Regions from separate parts of the Streptomyces sp. NPDC023481 genome, predicted to be linked through region 2. Evidence: riboswitches for the same ligand, from Rfam matches in the RefSeq annotation. Region 2 holds a riboswitch; each other region holds the start of a gene.

Region 1 (5,046 bases), on a different contig from region 2:
GTCTCCGACCGGTCGCTGGCCGCGCTCGCGCGGGTGGCGCGGGCCGGTGCCCGGCACCTGGTGGTGACGGGCCGCCCAGCGCCGCGGGTACGGCCGCTGCTCGCGGACCTCGGCTGCACGGGGCTCGCGGTGTGCGGGCAGGGAGCGCAGGTCTACGACGCCGGGAGCGACCGCCTGCTGTGGTCGGTGAGGCTGGACCGGGAGCTGGCCGAGACCGCGCTCGGCAAGATCGAGGCGGAGGTGGGGCCGGTCTGCGCGGCGGTCGACCAGGACGGCGTCGACGGGCTCACGCTGATCGAGCCCGGCTACCGGATGCCCCACCCGACGCTGCCCGCGGTGCGCGTCGGCCGGCGCGACGACCTGTGGGCGGAGCCCATCAGCAAGGTGCTGCTGCGGCACGCCATCCTGTCCGACGACGAGTTGGCGGCGGTGGCGCGCGCGGCGGTGGGCTCGCTGGCGACGGTCACCATGTCGGGCCCGGGCACCGTGGAGCTCCAGCCGAGCGGGGTGACGAAGGCGACCGGTCTGGCGCTGGCCGCCGGGCGGCTGGGGGTCGGCGCCGACCGTGCCCTCGCCTTCGGTGACATGCCCAACGACATCCCCATGTTCCACTGGGCCGCGCGCGGTGTCGCCATGGCCGGCGCGCACCCCGAACTGAAGGCGGTGGCCGACGAGATCACCTTGTCGAACGAGGACGACGGCATCGCCGTCGTCCTCGAACGACTCTTCCCGCCCGACTGACCGGGAAGTCGACCCGGCCGGGGGGCCGACCGACTGACCGGCATATCAGTAGCGCCGGCCGCGGCTCCGGCCCCGAGTCGGCCCGGCTCCGGCCTCGAGTCGGCCCGACTGCGACCCTGAGCTGGCCCGGCTGCGGCCCTGAGCCGGCCCTGAGCCGGTCAGTACGCGCTGAACACGTTGTCGATCGACCCGTACCGCGCGGCCGCGTAGTTGCAGGCGGCGGTGATGTTCGCGACCGGGTCGTAGATGTTGAACGAGGTTCCGGCCACGTGGTACGCGTTGAACGTGGGGTCGATGACCTGGAGCAGGCCCTTGGACGGGATGCCCTTGGCGGCGTTGGAGTCCCAGAGGTTGATGGCGTTCGGGTTGCCCGAGGACTCGCGGATGATGTTGCGGTAGATGCCGTTGTAGGTGCCCGGGATGCCCTTCTGGGCCATGATCGCGAGCGACTCGCGGATCCAGCCGTCCAGGGTGTTCGGGTAGCCGGCGGTGGTGGTGGCGGCCGTCGCGGTGGTGCTGGGGGCCGCGGCGGCGCTGGTCGCGCCGATGAGCGGCAGGGCGAGTACGGCGGCACCGGCGCCGGCGGCGGTGACGGCGCGGACGAGACGGCCGGTGCGGGTGCGGCGGGGCTGAGCGGCAGCAGGCATGGCGGTGTTCCTCTCCGGCGCCTGCGAGGTGAGCTGTCGGGTTCGGGCTGGGAGGTGCCCGGCCGTGCCCTGGAAGAGGCACGGCTTCACCCCGAGCCGTTCCGGTGCGGCGTGTGCCGTCCGGTCCGGCGACTTACCTGGGTCCCCCGCTCCTGCCGTACGAATGAGTTCGTCGATGGGTTACGCGGGCGGCGGCAGGATTCGGCGTCCGCCCGACGGCCCGGAACGTATGCGAGAGCACATGTCGGAAACAAGGGCCGGATTCATACAACGTGCGATTTGACCTTGATCGATGTCGTATGAGGCGCTTGATCCTTTGCGGTTGCCAATCCTCAACTCGCCGACAGGACAAGGGCTCGCAGGGGCTTTTGAGGGTGGGTCGGGCAGGTGGCCGGAGTGAGCCATTTCACGAACTGGCAAACTACTTCAAATCAGACATGAGGGATTAGGGGGATTGGGGCGGGAAGTCGGAGTGGTGGGGTATGGAGAGGTTGCGCCATAGCGCCCGAATTACTGGGAAAGCTGTAAATTTCCGTTCTTATTGTGTGATCGTCGTCATGCCGATCATGATCCGGTACCGCCCGGGCTGGACCGGTGGGCGCTATCGGTGATCGAACAGGGACCGGATACGCTGACTTGAGTGATGGCAGCGACCTATCGACAAACCGTGTAATCGCCAGCAGACACCAGCAGACAGGAGACCCCTCGTGACCGTCGTCGGGCCGTTCGGGCTGAGCGTGCGGGACCAGGCTCTGGAAGCCGATGTCCAGGCCGGATTGGCGGCTGTCGAGGAAGGCTTGCTCGAAGCCACCAAGAGCGAGGTCCCGTTCATCACGGAGGCCGCGCAGCACCTCGTGCGGGCCGGGGGGAAGCGTTTCCGGCCACTTCTGGTGATGCTCGCGGCCCAGTTCGGCGATCCGTACGCGCCCGGTGTCGTGCCCTCGGCCGTGGTCGTGGAGCTGACCCATCTGGCCACGCTGTACCACGACGACGTCATGGACGAGGCGGCCGTGCGGCGGGGTGTGGACAGCGCCAACACCCGCTGGGGCAACTCCGTCGCGGTCCTCACCGGCGACTTCCTGTTCGCCCGCGCCTCCCAGATCCTCGCCGACCTCGGCCCCGAGGCGGTCCGGGTGCAGGCGCTGGCGTTCGAGCGGCTGGTCACCGGCCAGATCCTGGAGACCGCGGGCCCCTCCGACGGGCGCGACCCGGTCGATCACTACCTGGACGTGCTCGGCGGCAAGACGGGCTCCCTGGTGGCCGTCTCGTGCCGGTTCGGCGCGATGATGTCCGGCGCCGACGAGACGGTCGTCGACACGCTCACCCAGTACGGCGAACGGCTCGGGGTCGCCTTCCAGCTCGCCGACGACGTCCTGGACATCGCCTCCGACTCCCACGAGTCCGGCAAGACCCCGGGCACCGACCTGCGCGAGGGCATCCCCACCCTGCCGGTGCTCCGGCTGCGCGAGCGCGCCGCCCGGCTGGGCCGGCCCGAGGACGTCGCGCTGTGCGAGCTGCTCGACTCCGACCTGAGCGACGATGCCCGGCACGCCGAGGCGCTGGCCGCGCTGCGCGCGCACCCCGCGCTGGAGCAGGCCCGCCGGGACACCGTGCGGTACGCGGAGGAGGCGCGGGCCGCACTCGCACCGCTGCGCGCGTGCGACGCCAAGGCGGCCCTGATGGAGCTGTGCGACGCGGTCGTGCACCGCGCCGGCTGACCCGGCCGGCCCCGTACGGGCCGCCGCGCCCGGCGTGACCCCTACGGGTCGGGTGGAGATACCACCGTCGCGTGTCATACCGGAGGCGTACACGGAGTTGCCTCCGTGGGCTGACGATTCCTCACGGCCGATTTGGTCAGATGGTCATCACGGAAATCACCACTCCTCACCGATTCGGGTGAGAATGGCGGCTCAGGTGGACCAGCGGACCAACGTGAGGACAGCCGCCGCCGACGACGGAGGTAAGGCACACATGGCACCGTACGAATCCGACGACGCAATGGACGCCGCGCGGGACGACAAGCCGCGCTCCGGCCGGCGCAAGGCCGCGCGGTACGCCGTCCCGGTCGCGGTGGTGGGGGTGGCGGCGGCCACGATCGGGCTGGTCCCGGCGCTCGCCAACTCCGGCGACCCCGACCTGCCGAAAATCAGCGCACAGCAGCTCATCAACAAGATCGCCAAGTCGGACGTGCAGCAGCTGTCCGGCACCGTGAAGGTCAGCACCGACCTCGGCCTGCCCAACCTCGGCGGCCTGGAGAACAACCTGCTCTCCGGCGCGGGCCGCGGCGGCAATCACGACGGCTCCGCCGCCGACCCGCGGGCCAAGCTCACCGAACTGGTCTCCGGCACGCACACCCTGCGCGTCGCCGCCGACGGCCCCAACCGGCAGAAACTGTCCCTTCTGGAGAGCGGCGCCGAGTACAGCCTGATCCACGACGGCAAGGACGTCTGGGGCTACGACAGCAAGAGCAACCAGGTCCACCACTCCACCGCGGCCCGCTCCGGCGAGGACCGCCGGGCCGAACCCCCGGCCACCCCCAAGGACTTCGCCGACCAGGCCCTGAAGGCGGTGGACGACACCACGTCCGTCACCGTCGACGGCACCGAGCACGTCGCCGGGCGCGACGCCTACAAGCTGCTCATCCAGCCCCGGCAGTCCGGCACCACGGTCGGCGCGATCAGCATCGCCGTCGACGCGAAGACGGGCCTGCCGCTGAAGTTCACGCTGACCCCGAAGAGCGGCGGCGCCGCCGTCCTCGACGCCGGCTTCACCCAGGTCTCCTTCGCCAAGCCGGCCGCCTCCACGTTCGACTTCACCCCGCCCAAGGGCGCGAAGGTCACCGAGGACAAGGACGGGGCGAAGACGCACGGGCACGCCCCCAGGCACGGCGACGGCCTCGCCGGGGGCCTGGCGGGCAAGGGCGGTCCGAAGGTCCTCGGCAAGGGCTGGACGTCCGTCGCCACCTTCGGCACCGGCGCCAAGGGCGGCCTGCCCACCGGCTCGCGGAACGGGGACATGGGCGGCTTCCTCGGCTCGCTGGGCGAGAAGGTCACCGGAAAGTTCGGCAAGGGCACGGTCTTCTCCACCCGCCTGGTCAACGCCCTGATCACCGACGACGGCACGGTGTACGCCGGCGCGGTGACCAAGGACGCCCTGGTGAAGGCGGCCGACGCGGAAAAGTGACCCGTCCCGGGCACTACGGACGGTGACCGTGCGTTGACCCTTCACGGGAGCACGAATCGAGGGGGAGCCGATGGACGAACCGTCCGTGATCGACACACGCGGTCTCACCAAGCGCTACCGGGGCGGGCAGCTCGCCGTGGACGGTCTCGACCTGACCGTCCCGGCGGGCAGCGTCTTCGGCTTCCTCGGCCCGAACGGCTCGGGCAAGACCACCACGATCCGCATGCTCATGGGCCTGATCGAGCCGACCGCGGGGACGGCCCGGGTGCTGGGCCGCCCCGTGCCCCGGGCGGCCCGTACGGTCCTCCCGCAGGTCGGCGCGCTCATCGAGGGCCCCGCCCTGTACGGCTTCCTCTCCGGCCGGGACAACCTGCTGCGCTACGACGCCGCCGACCCGACCGCCGATCCCCGCACCCGGCGTGCCCGCGTCGCCGCGGCACTGGACCGGGTGGGCCTCACGGCCGCCGCGGGCAAG
Region 2 (5,046 bases):
GCTGGACGTGAAGACCTCGGGTGACGTCGAGGTGCCGGTCATCGAGACCGCCATCGACGAGGAGCTGGCCCGGTTCGCCGCGGAGGGCCCCACGCCCGAGGAGATGGAGCGCGCCCAGGCGCAGCTGGAGCGCGAGTGGCTGGACCGGCTCGGCACGGTCGCCGGCCGTGCCGACGAACTGTGCCGGTTCGCGGTCCTGTTCGGCGACCCTCAGCTCGCCCTGACCGCCGTCCAGCGCGTCCTGGAGGTCACCCCGCAGGAGGTCCAGGAGGTCGCCAAGGCCCGCCTGCGGCCCGACAACCGCGCGGTGCTCGTCTACGAGCCGAAGTCCCCGCAGGCCGTGGAGGACGCCGACATCCCCGGGGACCCGGAGCAGGAAGCCACCGTAGAGGCCGGCAACGAGAACGAGGAGACGGCCAAGTGACCGAACTCGCCACCATGGACTTCCACCCCCGGCCGCAGCCCGGCGAGGCCCGGCCCTGGGCGTTCCCGGCTCCCGAGCGCACCGCGCTCGACAACGGCCTGACCGTGCTGCGCTGCCACCGTCCCGGCCAGCAGGTCGTCGCCGTGGAGGTGCTGCTGGACGCGCCGCTGGACGCCGAGCCGGCCGGCCTGGACGGCGTCGCCACGATCATGGCGCGGGCCTTCTCGGAGGGCACCGACAAGCATTCCGCCGAGGAGTTCGCCGCCGAGCTGGAGCGCGCGGGCGCCACCCTGGACGCGCACGCAGACCACCCCGGCGTCCGGCTCAGCCTGGAGGTCCCGGCCTCCCGCCTGGCCAAGGGCCTCGGTCTGCTCGCCGACGCCCTGCGCGCGCCCGCCTTCGCCGAGAGCGAGGTCGAACGGCTGGTCCGCAACCGCCTGGACGAGATCCCGCACGAACTGGCCAACCCCTCCCGCCGGGCCGCCAAGGAACTCTCCAAGGAGCTGTTCCCGGCGACCTCCCGCATGTCCCGGCCGCGCCAGGGCACCGAGGAGACGGTCGAGAAGATCGACGCGGCGGCCGTACGCGCCTTCTACGACCGCCATGTGCGGCCCGGCACGGCCACCGTGGTCGTCGTCGGCGACCTGACCGGCGTCGACCTGGACGGCCTGCTCGGCGACACCCTGGGCGCCTGGACCGGCACCCCGGGCGAGCCCCGGCCGGTGCCGCCGGTGACCGCCGACGACACCGGGCGCGTGGTCATCGTGGACCGGCCCGGCGCCGTCCAGACGCAGCTGCTCATCGGCCGGATCGGCCCCGACCGGCACGACCGCGTGTGGCCCGCCCAGGTGCTCGGCACGTACTGCCTCGGCGGCACCCTCACCTCCCGCCTGGACCGCGTCCTGCGCGAGGAGAAGGGCTACACCTACGGCGTGCGCTCCTTCGGACAGGTCCTCAGGTCCGCGCCGGACGGCACGGGCGCGGCGATGCTCGCCATCAGCGGCTCGGTGGACACGCCGAACACCGGCCCGGCGCTGGACGACCTGTGGAAGGTGCTGCGGACCGTCGCGGCGGAGGGCCTGACCGACGCCGAGCGGGACGTCGCCGTGCAGAACCTCGTCGGCGTGGCGCCGCTGAAGTACGAGACCGCGGCGGCCGTCGCGAGCACGCTGGCCGACCAGGTCGAGCAGCACCTGCCCGACGACTTCCAGGCGACGCTGTACCGGCAGCTGGCCGCCACGGGAACGGTGGAGGCCACCGCGGCCGTCGTGAACGCCTTCCCGGTGGACCGCCTGGTGACCGTCCTCGTCGGTGACGCGGCCGCCATCAAGGCGCCGGTGGAGGCGCTCGGCATCGGTGAAGTGACCGTGGTGGCGGCCGAGTAACGGCACGCGCGCGCAGGGCCCTGGCAACGCGTCGGTCGTCAGGGCCCTGTTGTTCCACTCGCTCCCTCAGATGCCCGTTTTGGGGCGGAGGTTGCCTGTCTGCCCTGTGGGATGCGCTACAAAAGGCCGCTTCCGTTTGAGGACGGGGAGCGGGCCGCCGTAGCGTCATCCGGGCTGTTCGTCAGGCAGTGCGCCGCGCCCGCGGCACCGGACAGTCATCGCCGAGTCCCCGTACGGCGCGAGCCAGGGGAGCCGGGGACCCACGCAGTCCCTGGGGTGAATCGGGCGCCCGCGCGCGAGTGGGGGAGCCCGTAGGAGACCTTCCTGCTCCGAACCCGTCAGCTAACCCGGTAGGCGAGAGGGAAGGAAAGGACCAGCCACTTCATGGCGTTCATGTGCGCCACCGGGAAGCACCGCAAGCCCGGCCGGGTCAAGCGGACCACCGCTCAGGCGGCCGGTATCGCGGCCCTCACCACCACCGGCGTGATCGGCACCCTCGCCGCCTCCCCGGCGCTCGCCGCCGAGAACCCCACGGAGCAGACCGGGCTCGTCCCCGTCCTCGCCGTGACCCAGGACGTTCCCGAGCAGATCGACGCGCAGGCCGCCGCCCAGCAGCAGGCCGCCGAGCTGAAGGCGGCCGAGGAGGCCGCGGCGAAGGCCGCCGCCAAGCGGGCCGCGGAGGTGCGCGCGGCCAAGGCCCGTGCCGCCCGCGAGGCCGAGCGCAAGCTGCTGAACACCTTCGTCGCCCCCGTCGCGCACTCGTACGTCTCCACGGGCTACCAGGCCAGCAGCTCCCTGTGGTCCTCCGGTTCGCACACCGGCATCGACTTCCACGCCGCCAGCGGCACGGCCGTCCACGCGGTGGGCTCCGGCACGGTCGTCTCCACCGGCTGGGGAGGCGCGTACGGCAACCAGATCGTGATTCGCATGGCCGACGGCATGTACACGCAGTACGGGCACCTGTCGTCCATCGGGGTCACGGTGGGCCAGAAGGTCGTCCCGGGCCAGCAGATCGGCCTGTCCGGCGCCACCGGCAACGTCACCGGGCCGCACCTGCACTTCGAGGCGCGGACCACTCCCGAGTACGGCTCCGACGTCGACCCGGTCGCCTATCTCCGCCAGCACGGCGTGAACGTCTGACACCCCGCGCACGACCGTCCGAAGCCCCGGCTCACCGAGCCGGGGCTTTCGTCGTTTTTCGCGGTGTCCGCCTGATTCGCTGACCAAAAAATATCCCTGGATCCGGGACCGCCGTCGGAAATTCCGGCCTATTGCAATAGAGTCACGGAACACGCGTCCATCGTCGGCGTTTCACGGGGATTAAGGCGGAGGTCGGTCATGCGTATTCCGGCGCACTCGGTGTGTACCGCTGTCCGGGACGACATCGTCGCGGGTGTCCACGCGCGCGGCAGCCGCCTCACCGAGGAGGTACTGGCCCGCCGGTACGGCGTCTCGCGCGTCCCCGTGCGTGAGGCCCTGCGCACCCTGGAGGCCGAGGGTTTCGTGGTGACGCGCCGGCACGCGGGCGCGTGCGTGGCCGAGCCGACCGAGGAGGAGGCCGCCGACCTGCTGGAGATGCGGATGCTGCTGGAGCCGCTGGGCGCCGCCCGGGCCGCCCAGCGCCGCACCGAGGCCCATCTGAAGGTGCTGCGCGGCCTGGTCCGGCTGGGCCAGGAACGGGCCAGGAGGGGCGGCAGCGAGGACCTTCGCTCGCTGGGCGGCTGGTTCCACGAGACGCTCGCCCAGGCCTCCGGCAGCCCCTCGCTGACCGCGATGCTCACCCAGCTGCGGCACAAGATCGCCTGGATGTACACGGTGGAGGCGCCGGTCAGCCCGATGGAGTCCTGGACGGAGCACGGCGCCATCGTGGACGCGGTGGCGCGCGGCGACGCCGAGCGCGCGCGGGCCCTCACCACGCTGCACGCCGAGCGCGCGACCGGCGCGCACCGGCTGCGGTTTTCCGGCGGCGCGGAGCGTGTGAGGACTTCGCAACGAGCCGTAAACATGTCGGGCCGACGGCATTAACACGGGGGCCGTATACAAAGAGGAGTTATTCGGGGCGGGGTCTTTTCCGCTGCCCGAATTAACGGCGCGGTAATTCGGCGGGTGGCTTTTCCGGTGGGAAAGCCACCCCGCACACGCCGAAGCCGCGCCACCCGAAAAGGCGGCGCGGCTCCGGCGCTTCTGTGCGGTGCTCGCTCAGACGGTCTCGGGCAGCTCCTCCAGGCCCTCGGAGACCAGCTTGGCCAGCCGGTCGAGTGCGGCGTCCGCACCCTCGGCGTCGGAGGCGAGGACGATCTCCTCGCCGCCCTGGGCGCCCAGGCCCAGAACGGCGAGCATGGAGGCCGCGTTGACGGGGTTGCCCCCGGCCTTGGCGATCGTCACCGGGACGCCTGCGGCCGTGGCGGCTCGGACGAAGATGGAGGCGGGGCGGGCGTGGAGGCCCTCGGCCCAGCCGACGTTGACGCGGCGCTCAGCCATGTGTTGCTGCCCTTCGGTGTTCAGGGTTGTCTAGACCAGTTTCCCATATCGTGAAGCGTGCCCGGAGGGGACGTGCGTCCCGCTCCGGTGTGGGGCCGGACCGCGGCCTCGGTCCGGCTTGTCGTCCTCCACAGACTGCCTCGCTCCGTTGTCGTACGCGAGCCGTACTCTGGGGCTCATGCAGACCTCGGCGGACCGGCAGGACCGGCACCACTACCCCGCCCACTGGGAGGCGGACGTGGTGCTGCGTGACGGGGGCACCGCACGCATCCGGCCCATCACCGTTGATGACGCCGACCGCCTGGTCAGTTTCTACGAGCAGGTCTCGGACGAGTCGAAGTACTACCGCTTCTTCGCGCCGTACCCACGGCTCTCCGCCAAGGACGTCCACCGCTTCACGCACCACGACTTTGTGGACCGGGTGGGACTCGCGGCCACCATCGGCGGCGAGTTCATCGCCACCGTACGCTATGACCGCATCGGCACCGACGGCATGCCCGCCTCCGCGCCCGCCGACGAGGCCGAGGTCGCCTTCCTGGTCCAGGACGCCCACCAGGGCCGCGGAGTGGCCTCCGCCCTGCTGGAGCACATCGCGGCCGTGGCGCGCGAGCGGGGCATCCGCCGCTTCGCCGCCGAGGTGCTGCCCGCCAACACCAAGATGATCAAGGTGTTCACGGACGCCGGCTACACCCAGAAGCGCAGCTTCGAGGACGGCGTCGTCCGCCTGGGGTTCGACCTCGAACCCACCGACCGCTC
Region 3 (5,046 bases), on a different contig from region 2:
CTGGATGTCCACGTTGGAGTCGGCGTGCGAGCCGCCGTTCAGGATGTTCATCATCGGCACCGGCAGCAGGTGCGCGTTCGGGCCGCCCAGGTAGCGGAACAGCGGCAGGTCGCTGGCCTCGGAGGCGGCGTGGGCGACGGCGAGCGAGACGCCGAGGATGGCGTTGGCGCCGAGGGAGCCCTTGTTGTCGGTGGCGTCCAGGTCGAACATGGCCTGGTCGATCAGGCGCTGCTCGGTGGCGTCGTAGCCGACCAGCTCCGGGCCGATCTGCTCGATGACGGCGAGGACGGCCTTCTCGACGCCCTTGCCCTGGTAGCGGTTCGGGTCACCGTCGCGCAGCTCGATGGCCTCGAAGGCGCCGGTCGAGGCGCCGGACGGGACGGCGGCACGACCCGTGCTGCCGTCGTCGAGGCCGACCTCGACCTCGACCGTGGGGTTGCCTCGGGAGTCCAGGATTTCCCGGGCTACGACGACGTCGATGGACGGCACGAGCATCTCCTTCTTGGATGTGACGCTGGAAGTGCGGGGCTGGTGTGCCTTGCGCCTAGAGCCTAACCGTCCCGGGCGCGTCGGCCACCGACCGACCGTCCCGTGGACAAGGCGACGGTACCTTTTGTTTCTCGTCGAAACAAAGGGTTCGGGGACTGGGACGTGAAAAACCCCGCCCGGTGCGTACGGGGGAACACGCACCGGGCGGGGTGCCCGTGGGGGCCGGGGGGGAGTGGCCCGCACAGGGGTCTTCAGTGGGGCCCGCGCGGAAGGGCGGGCCCCGTGGTCCGGCCGGCGGCCGGGTGTCACTTCAGGTGCAGCTGCTGACCGGGGTAGATCAGGTTGGCGTCCTCGACGATGTCCTTGTTCAGCTCGAACAGCTTCTCCCAGCCGCCCTGCACGTGGTGCGCCTGGGCGATGGAGCTGAGCGTGTCACCGGTGACGACCTTGTACTCGCCGTCGCCCTTCTTGACCTTCTTGCCGGTCGGGGTGGTGACGGTCTTGCTCTTGCCCGCGCTCGGGGCCGGGCGCTCGGCGGAGCGGGAGGCGGCCTGGTCGTCGGTGGAGCGGCTGGTGGTACCGGCCGAGGTCGAGGGGGTGCTCGGAGCCGGGTTGCTCGGGGCCGGGGCGCTGTCGGTGGCACCGGACAGGCCCGTGCCGCAGACCGGCCAGGCACCCTTGCCCTGCGCGGCCAGGACCTTCTCGGCGACCGCGATCTGCTGCGACTTGCTCGCCTTGTCGGCGGTGCCGGCGTACTGCGTGCCGCCGTACGCGGCCCAGGTGGAGGCGGAGAACTGCAGACCGCCGTAGTAACCGTTGCCGGTGTTGATGGACCAGTTGCCACCGGACTCGCACTGGGCGACCTGGTCCCACTCGGAGGAGGTGGCGGCGGAGGCGTTGCCGGCCGCCATCAGCGGGGCGGCGACGGCGACACCGGTGACACCGGCGAGCGCGACGGCGCGGACGGCCTTGGACGGACGGCGGTGCTTGCCCTTGCCGGAAAACAGCATGGAAGGATCCCCTCACCGACGCCTGCGAGGTGAGCTGTCGGGTTCGGGCCGGTTGAGTTGCCCGGCCGCGCTCCCGCTCTCGCGGTCTGCGCGGCTTCACCCCCAGCCGGTTCCGGCATCAACTGCCGGGCCCGGCGACTTACCTTGGGTCCCCCGCTCCTGCCTACGGCGCTTGACGCGACGACTGTTCCCGGGCAACCGCTGGCAGGATTCGGCGTTGCGACTGCCGGGGCTCGTGGTGACGAGCGGTCTCGACCGTAGACACGTGATCGACGGAATTTCAAAGACGATCAGGGCTTCTGAGACTCATCCCACACTTTCGCCAATTCGGACATCAGGGAGTAAAACGGGGCGTCAACTCCGGCTGTTACGCGCCCTTTTCACCCTCTACTTCCAGGGTCTGACCGGCGCTGATGTGGTTCGGGTCGGTGCCGATGGCCTTCTTGTTGGCGGAGTAGAGCGCGTGCCACCCGCCGTCGACCTCAAGGGAGTCGGCGATGGAGGCGAGGGTGTCGCCCTCGCGGACGGTGTACGTGTCCGTTTCGCGCGCCGCGTGCCGCCCGGAAGCGGCGGAGTCCTGACCGTTTGTCACGTTTTCGTCGGCGCTCGCCCCGCGGTGACGTCCGCCACTGAGGGCCCCGGTGTCGACCAGGCTCCAAGAACCGGCGGCCTGCTGGGGGTTGTCCGCGACGCCGCCGGTGCCCGGGGTGGCCGCGGGGGCGGACTCGTGCGAGTCGCCCGCGCTCGACGAGGTGGACTTGTCCGTCTTGGGGGTGTTGGTTCCCGTGGAGCCGGTGCCCGCGCCGGCGCCCTTGTCCGACTTCCCGCCCGGCGTGGTGGCCGTGCCCGACGAGGAACCGGCGCCCGAGCCGGAGTTGGCGTCGGAGCCGGCACCGGTGGAGGGTGACGAATCCGGCGTACCGGACGAGCCGGAGCCTTCGGTGGAGCCGGAGCCGCCGGAGGAGTCCGTGCTGCCGGAGCCGGAGTCACCGGACTTCTCGGTCGATCCGGACGAGTCACCCGAACCGCCGGTGCCACCGGAGCCACCGACACCCGTGTCGACGTCCACGGAGCCCGAGCCCGAGGTCAGCCCGGACAGCAGGGCGCAGGTGGCCCACGGGGTGGTGCCCTTGTCGGCGAGGATCTTCTCGGCGACGGCGATCTGCTGGTTGCGGCTGGCCTGGTCGGGGCTGGCCGCGTAGTCGCCGCCGCCGTAGCTGTTCCAGTCCTCCTGCGAGATCTGCAGGCCGCCGTAGTAGCCGTTGCCCGGGTTCGCGCTCCAGGAGCCGCCGCTCTCGCATTCGGCCACCTTGTCCCACGTGGTGCCGTCGGCCGCGTTGGCGCTCGCCGCGCCGAGGAGCGGGATGGCGATGGCGGAGCCGGTCACTCCGGCCGCGACGAGCAGGGCCGGGGCCTGGCGGGGGCGACGGTGTCGGCCGTTCCCGGAGAGCATGCAGAAGCCTTTCGAGCGACAGCAGGGGCAGCGCGGCGGGTGATGCCGCTCGCCACGCTGATGGGTGAACGTATAGGCATACGATCACTTGTCACAAGTTCATGCCGCAGAGATCACGTGAAGATCACAGAGTTGAATGTTCGTCATCTTCCCTCCACGACCCGTGGTCAGGCGGGGGGTGTGAACTCCACCGGCAGGGTGCGCAGGCCGCGCATGATGAGCCCGCCGCGCCAGCGCAGCTCCGCCGGATCCGCGGCGAGCCGCAGATCGGGCAGGCGGGTGAGCAGGGTGGCGAGCGCGGTCTGGCCCTCCAGGCGGGCGAGCGGCGCGCCGAGGCAGTAGTGGATGCCGTGCCCGTACCCGAGGTGCTGGTTGTCGCGGCGGGCGAGGTCCAGCACGTCCGGGTCGGCGAACCGCTCCGGGTCCCGGTCCGCGGCGGCGAGGACGACGAGCACCGGATCCCCCGGCGCGATGTCCTGCCCGCCGATGCTCAGCGGCTCGGTGGCGAACCGCCAGGTGGCCAGCTCCACCGGGCCGTCGTAGCGCAGCAGTTCCTCCACGCCGGTCTCCAGCAGGTCCCGCTCCCCGGCGGCCAGGGACCGCTCCAGCCGGCCGCGCTGCTCGGGGTGGGTGAGCAGGGCGTAGGTGCCGTTGCCGATGAGGTTCACCGTCGTCTCGAAGCCGGCGAACAGCAGGATGAAGGCCATGGCGGCGGCCTCGTTCTCGGTGAGGTGCTCGCCGTGGTCGGAGGCGCGGATGAGGCCGGAGATCAGGTCCTCGCCGGGCACCGGCTCGGCGGGCAGCGCCTCCCGCTTCCTGTGGATCAGCTCGCCGAGATAGCCGCGCATCTTCTTCACCGACCGGGCGACTCCGCCCCGGGGGCCGCCGCCGTGCCGGATCATCATGCCCGCCCAGTCCCGGAAGTCGTCCTGGTCCTCGCGCGGGACGCCGAGCAGGTCGCAGATGGCGTAGATGGGCAGCGGGAAGGCGAACTCGTGGATGAGGTCGGCCGAGCCGCTCTGCGCGAACCGGTCGATGAGCTGGTCGGTCAGCTCCTGCACCCGGGGCGCGAACTCGGCGACCCGGCGGGGCGTGAACGCCTTGCTGACCAGCCTTCTCAGCCGGGTGTGGTCCGGCGGATCGATGTTCAGCAGGTGCGTCATCAGCTCGGCCTTGCGCTCACCCGGAATGCCGGTCTTGCCCTTGGCGTGCGCCGGCTCGTCGTGATGCGCCGGGTTCTTGCTCAGCCGCTGGTCGGCCAGCGCCTGCCGGGCGTCGGCGTACCGGGTCACCAGCCACGCCTCCACCCCGCTCGGCAACCGCGTCCGCCGCACCGGCTCGTGCTCGCGCAGCCAGGCGTAGGCGGGATACGGATCGGCGGCGAACTCCCAGGTGAAGAGGGCGGGGGCGGTCGGGGGGCCGGGCTCGTTGGTCACTTGTCGACGGTATCCGGCATCGGCTTCCTCCCCGAACCCCAGGCTCTGCTGCGGCAGCCCCATCCGGTACACCGCCGCCGGGTCCCGGTTCCCGCCCGCTTTCCGGGCCCGAGCGGCCTGACGCCCGCAGGGCAGCCGCGCTCACTCCGTCCCGGTCGTCCCTTCGCGTTCCGCGGCCCGTATCGCGTCCCGGTATGCCCGGGCCGCCGCGCGGAGTGCCGCCTCCGGGTCGACGCCGTGGGCCTCGGCGCGCACCGCCAGCGTCAGCAGCTCGTAGCCGACGCCCTCACCCCGGGGCAGGGGGACGTCCAGGCCGGCCTTGCGGGTGCGCGAGGCGAGCTTGGCGGCGAGGGCCAGGCCGGGCTGGCCGAGCGGGACGCCCTCGGTGACGGAGGTGCGCTGCTTCTCCTCGGCCTTGGCGCGCAGCCAGTGCTCCTCGACGTCCTCGGGGGTCTCGGCCCGCTCTTCGCCGAAGACGTGCGGGTGCCGGTGGATGAGCTTGGCGACGATGCCGCCGGCGACGTCGTCGACGGAGAACGGCGCGTCCGGGTCCTCCTCGGCGATCCGGGAGTGGAAGACGACCTGGAGGAGGACGTCGCCCAGCTCCTCGCGCAGTTCCTCGCGGTCGCCGGCCTCGATCGCCTCGACCAGTTCGTAC
Region 4 (5,046 bases), on a different contig from region 2:
GGCCCGGCGGATGGCCCGGGACCACGCCCGCCACCACCACGGGCGCCCGGCGGCGCGGGAGGTCGCCCGGTACGAGGCGTACGCCACGGCGCTGGCCTTCCTGCGGCAGCGGGGCCGGGCGGGGAAGGCCGGCGCCGACTTCGTCGTACGGGAGCGGGAGCTGCTGGACGAGCTGTGGAAGCGCAGGCAGGTGGCCCGGCCGGCCCTGGAGTACGCGAGCCGGGCCTCCGTACCGGCGCCGGCGTACCGGGGTGCGGCGCCGTACGGGTATCCGGCGGTGCCGTACGCCGCGTACAACCCCTACCGGACGTGAGCGACCGCCGGGGCCGACGAGCGCCCGGCCCCGCCGGACCGGGCGGACCGGACAGGCAGGGCGGCCAGGGCCAGGCCCTCTCTCTCGGATCTCGCCGGCGTCGCGGGGCGCCGGAAGCACCGCCACCCGAAGCCGGCCCGGTCCGAGGGAAAGGACCTAGCTAGGCGGAGGCCTCCGTCAGCCGGGTCAGCTCGGTGTCCGTCAGCTTCAGGTCCGCCACCCCCACCAGCGCGGGCAGCTGTTCCACCGTCCGTGCGGAGGCGATCGGGGCCGTGATCGACGGCTGGGCGGCGAGCCAGGCCAGGGCCACGGTGGCGACCGGGGCCTCGTGGGCCGCGGCGACCTCGTCCAGGGCCGCGAGGACCCTCTGGCCGCGCTCGGTGCCGAGGTACTTCTCGGCACCGCCGGCGCGGGCGCTGTCGACGGTCGTACCGGGCCGGTACTTGCCGGTGAGGAAGCCCGAGGCGAGGGAGAAGTACGGGACGCCGGCCAGGCCCTCGCGGACGGCGAGGTCCTGCAGCGGGCCCTCGTAGGTGTCCCGGGAGACCAGGTTGTAGTGCGGCTGGAGGGCGACGTAGCGGGCGAGGCCCTCGCGGTCGGAGAACTCCAGGGATGCCCTGAGGCGCTCGGCGGTGATGTTGGAGGCGGCGATGTGCCGGACCTTGCCGGCCTTCACCAGCTCGTCCAGCGTGCCGATGATCTCCTCGACCGGCACCTCGGGATCGTCGTAGTGGGTGTAGTAGAGGTCGATGTAGTCGGTGTCCAGGCGGCGCAGGGAGGCGTCGGCCGCGGCCTTGATGTTGGCGGCGGACAGCCCCCGGTACCGCGGGTGCTGGCTGACCTTGGTGGCGATGACGACATCGGAGCGGTTGTCGCGGGCCTTGACCCACTTGCCGATGATCGTCTCCGACTCGCCGCCCTGGTTGCCCTCGACCCAGGCGGAGTAGGCGTCGGCGGTGTCGATGAAGTTGCCGCCGGCCGCCGTGTAGGCGTCGAGGACGGCGAAGGAGGTCTGTTCGTCCGCGGTCCAGCCGAAGACGTTGCCGCCCAGGGAGAGCGGGAAGACCTGGAGGTCGGAAGTGCCCAGTTGGCGAAGTGACGTCATACGACATGTCAACGCCGGCGGCAGAAGATCGCATTCCGCCGCCGGCGCCGAAATTCGCAAAGCCCCCCGCGGAGCGCGGGTGTCAGGGGGTGAGGCCCTTGCCGTGCAGCCACGCCATGGGGTCGATCGCGCCGGGCTGGCCGCCCGGGTGGACCTCCAGGTGCAGGTGCGGGCCGGTGACGTTGCCGGTGGCGCCGACGCGGCCGATGACCTCGCCGGTGGAGACCTTCTGGCCGGCCTTGACGTTGATCGAGGACTGGTGGCAGAACCACAGCTCGGTGCCGTCGTCCAGGGTGAGGATCGTGCGGTAGCCGTAGGAACCGGCCCAGCCCGCCTCGGTGATCGTGCCGCCGTGGATGGCCTTGATCAGGGTGCCGGTGGGAGCGGCGAAGTCGAGGCCGGTGTGGTGGCCGGAGGACCACATCGAGCCGGCCTGGCCGAAGGTCGAGGTGATCGTGTACGCGGAGGTCGGCAGCGTGTACTGCTTGGCCAGCCGGGCCAGCCGGGCCTCCTCGGCCTTCTTCTCGGCGGCGGCCTCCGCCTTCTCCTTGGCCGCGGCGGCCTGGGCGGCGGCCTCCTTCTCGGCCTGGGCGGCGGCGTCGGCGGACTGCCGGTGGGCGGCGGCGAGCGCGGCGGCGGTGGCCTTGCTCTCGGCCTGGCCCTGCTGATGCTCGGCCTGGGCCATGATCCGGTTGCGCAGCGCCTCGCCCGCGTCGGTGCCGTCCTCGCCGTCGGCGGTGGCCACGGCGACGCCGCTGAGCGTGGCGGTGGCGGCCTCGGCCGGCTGGGAGCCGTCGGAGCCGTGCGCGAAGAGGGAGCCGACGGAGGGCAGGTCCGGCAGGGAGAGGGAGACCGGTGGCTTGCCGGTGTTGGCGCTGGCCATGCCGCCCGCGCCGACCGCGGCGATGACGCCGACGCCGAGGACGGTGGAGCTGCGCGCGAAGCCGCCGCGCTGCTTGGCGACGCGGTGCCGGCCACGGACCGGGGTGACGGACTCCTCGGTCGGATTCCACTCCTCCCAGGGGCCCTCCGCGGCACGGTAGGAGCCGTACCCGAAGGTCTCGGTCTCGCGCTCGGCCGGTATGAACGGGGCTTCTGGGGCAGGCCGGTTGGACGCCACGCGGGCGCGCTCCTTTCCTTCCGCCGCCTACCGGGTTAGCTGACGGGTTCGGAGCAGGAAGGTCTCCTACGCGCGTATAACCGGCGTGACCTGCACGAGTTCACGGCGGTATCCGCGTGATTCACCCCAAGGTGGTGGTTCCCCGGTTCCCTTGCGGGATTCGGCGCGTGCGCACGGAGCCGCCTCTGGTGACGGCTGGGACGACCGCGCTGCGTTATCGAACGTTAATAGACTTGCGAGTCACTTTCCAAGCCGTTCGCCTTGATCATTAACGTTTTGTCGGGCCGGGCCTTTCGGTGGGAACCGTCATGGCCGTCGGACGGCGAGCAGCGCCATGTCATCGGTCAGGTCACCGCCGCAGTGCCGGCGCACGTCCGCGGCGAGCCGGCCGAGCAGCGCGGCCGGCCCGGGGAAGACGCGTCCGGCGAGCCGCCGCCCGGGGTCGAAGAACCGGCCGTGGGCGTCCCGGGCCTCGGAGAGGCCGTCGGTGTGGAAGAGCAAGGTGGCGCCGCCCGGGAAGCGGGCCTCGGTGGCCCGGTCCGGCCACCGGCCCAGGTCGGCCATGCCGAGCGGCAGCGCGGGCTCGGCGGGAGCCAGGGTGCACAACGTGCCGTCGGCGTGCAGCAGCAGCGGCGGCGGATGGCCGCGGTTGACGATCCGTACCACCCCGTCGTCGTGCGGGAGTTCGGCGAGGACCGCGGTGGTGAACCCCTCGAAGGCGTCGATGCCGTCCCGCCGGGTGCCCTCGCGGGCCAGCGCCCGCTCCAGCCGCTCGGCCACCCGCTCCAGCGTGGTCTCCTGCTCGGCCGCCTCCCGGAACGCGCCGATCACCACGGCCACGGCGGCCACCGCGCCCATGCCCTTGCCGCGCACGTCCCCGACGACCAGCCGGACGCCGTGCGGGCTGTCCTGCACCGCGTACAGGTCGCCGCCGATGAACGCGTCCTGGCGGGCCGCTTCGTAGCAGGCGGCGATCTCGAAGCCGCCGATCCGCGCGGCGGGCTCCGGCAGTACGGCCCGCTGGGCGGCCTCGGCGATCTCCCGGGCGGAGGCGAGCCGCCGGTCGCCGCGCCGGACCACCCGGTTGATGGCGGCGGCGAGCAGGGCGACCGTGGCCACGGTGACCACGTCGGTGACGGTGCCCACGGTCGGGTGGGCACCGGCGTCGGTGTGCACGGCGTAGGCGGCGGCGAGGGAGGCGAGGCCGGCGAGGACGGTGGTGCGCAGCGCGGACAGGGGCGCGGCGACCAGCGGGGCGGCGGTGAAGAACGGGACCGGGGTGAAGTCGTCCGGGGTGAGCAGGCCGTACAGGACCCCGCAGCCGACGAGGAGCGCGGGCAGCGCGCGGGCCACACCGCGCGGCCTCGGGCGGCGGGCCCGCGCCGGCGCGGGCCCGCCGCCGAGCCCCGGGTCGGGTACGGGGTCGCCGGGGAGCCGGCCGCCCGCCCTGGCGTACGGGCTCTCCTCCACCTTTCCAGGGCGCACCGCGTGTCTCCCACATGTCCGACGTACCTCCAGGTTTCCGGGCCCCGGGACACCGGGCGACCCCGGTGGACCGAAAGGGGTGTGCGAGCGGTCCCGCGCATGGCGTACACTGGAGTCACAACGACGCGGGGTGGAGCAGCTCGGTAGCTCGCTGGGCTCATAACCCAGAGGTCGCAGGTTCAAATCCTGTCCCCGCTACTGAAACCCAGGGCCCGGAATCCCAAGGATTCCGGGCCCTGGGTGTTTTCCCGCCCGTCCGCCGGGGCGGACGGGCGGGCGCTCACAGCACGTGCGCGTTCGGCGCCTTCGCGAGCTCCTCCAGTTCGGGGAGTACGACCACCCGCGCACCCCCGGCCGCGAGCACCCCCGTCCCGTCGGCCGCGTGCACGAACGTGTCGGGTTCCCGCCACGCGGTGACGACCCTCCGCACCCCCGCCCGCAGGATCAGCTCCGCACAGGGCGCCGGCCGGGACGCGCGCCGGGCGCAGGGCTCCAGGCTGCTGTACACCGTGGCACCGGGCAGCCGTGCGTCACCCGGGGCGATCTTCGCGAGCGCCGCCTCCTCCGCGTGGACCACCGGATCGGCGCCCTCCCGGGAGTGGCCCCGGGCCAGCTCCGTACCGTCGGCGGCGACGACCACCGCGCCGACGCTGAACGCCGTCCGCGACGGCGGGCACTGCGCGGCCAGCTCGCAGGCGGTGCGCAGCCAGTGGCGGTCCGCGGCGGTGGGCCGCGCGCCGGTGCCGGGGGCCGTCGGCGCGTACCGCATGAGGACGACGTCCTCGATCCGGCGGGTGTCCAGCAGGCGCAGGCGGCCGCCCTGGTAGGCGCCCGGCCCGAACAGGCGCGGGGCCGCGGGGTCGCCGACGAACAGCGGGGCGAGGACCAGCTGGAGCTCGTCGGCGAGGCCCTGCTGGAGGAGCTGGGTGTGGACCGTGCCGCCGCCCTCGACCATCAGGCGTCCGACCCCGCGCACCTCGTGCAGGTGTTCCAGCAGGTCCCGCCAGTCCAGCGCGGGGCCGA

Evidence for each region. Region 2 has a riboswitch for cyclic di-AMP ahead of ACZ3ZD_RS24655 (M23 family metallopeptidase). Riboswitches for the same ligand answer to the same signal wherever they lie in the genome.
Region 1: another riboswitch for cyclic di-AMP. It lies ahead of ACZ3ZD_RS01810 (transglycosylase SLT domain-containing protein); the one in region 2 lies ahead of ACZ3ZD_RS24655 (M23 family metallopeptidase).
Region 3: another riboswitch for cyclic di-AMP. It lies ahead of ACZ3ZD_RS23185 (transglycosylase family protein); the one in region 2 lies ahead of ACZ3ZD_RS24655 (M23 family metallopeptidase).
Region 4: another riboswitch for cyclic di-AMP. It lies ahead of ACZ3ZD_RS32390 (M23 family metallopeptidase); the one in region 2 lies ahead of ACZ3ZD_RS24655 (M23 family metallopeptidase).

Annotation. Positions count from the first base shown of each region.
Region 1 is NZ_JBVHJE010000001.1:380,054-385,099, forward strand. It holds gene ACZ3ZD_RS01805 (HAD family hydrolase) at 1-741, shown strand, start outside; gene ACZ3ZD_RS01810 (transglycosylase SLT domain-containing protein) at 900-1,388, opposite strand; cyclic di-AMP (ydaO/yuaA leader) riboswitch at 1,394-1,573, opposite strand; gene ACZ3ZD_RS01815 (polyprenyl synthetase family protein) at 2,096-3,106, shown strand; gene ACZ3ZD_RS01820 (LolA family protein) at 3,360-4,571, shown strand; gene ACZ3ZD_RS01825 (ABC transporter ATP-binding protein) at 4,642-5,046, shown strand, end outside.
Region 2 is NZ_JBVHJE010000013.1:129,991-135,036, reverse strand. It holds gene ACZ3ZD_RS24665 (M16 family metallopeptidase) at 1-424, shown strand, start outside; gene ACZ3ZD_RS24660 (M16 family metallopeptidase) at 421-1,809, shown strand; cyclic di-AMP (ydaO/yuaA leader) riboswitch at 2,019-2,181, shown strand; gene ACZ3ZD_RS24655 (M23 family metallopeptidase) at 2,194-2,949, shown strand; gene ACZ3ZD_RS24650 (GntR family transcriptional regulator) at 3,148-3,834, shown strand; gene ACZ3ZD_RS24645 (HPr family phosphocarrier protein) at 4,009-4,290, opposite strand; gene ACZ3ZD_RS24640 (bifunctional acetate--CoA ligase family protein/GNAT family N-acetyltransferase) at 4,469-5,046, shown strand, end outside.
Region 3 is NZ_JBVHJE010000012.1:93,006-98,051, forward strand. It holds gene eno (phosphopyruvate hydratase) at 1-495, opposite strand, end outside; gene ACZ3ZD_RS23185 (transglycosylase family protein) at 795-1,499, opposite strand; cyclic di-AMP (ydaO/yuaA leader) riboswitch at 1,504-1,680, opposite strand; gene ACZ3ZD_RS23190 (transglycosylase family protein) at 1,867-2,952, opposite strand; gene ACZ3ZD_RS23195 (cytochrome P450 family protein) at 3,120-4,388, opposite strand; gene ACZ3ZD_RS23200 (nucleoside triphosphate pyrophosphohydrolase) at 4,530-5,046, opposite strand, start outside.
Region 4 is NZ_JBVHJE010000021.1:20,667-25,712, forward strand. It holds gene ACZ3ZD_RS32380 (PrsW family intramembrane metalloprotease) at 1-313, shown strand, start outside; gene ACZ3ZD_RS32385 (aldo/keto reductase) at 474-1,418, opposite strand; gene ACZ3ZD_RS32390 (M23 family metallopeptidase) at 1,501-2,538, opposite strand; cyclic di-AMP (ydaO/yuaA leader) riboswitch at 2,548-2,714, opposite strand; gene ACZ3ZD_RS32395 (PP2C family protein-serine/threonine phosphatase) at 2,845-4,023, opposite strand; tRNA gene ACZ3ZD_RS32400 (tRNA-Met) at 4,148-4,221, shown strand; gene ACZ3ZD_RS32405 (dihydrofolate reductase family protein) at 4,304-5,046, opposite strand, start outside.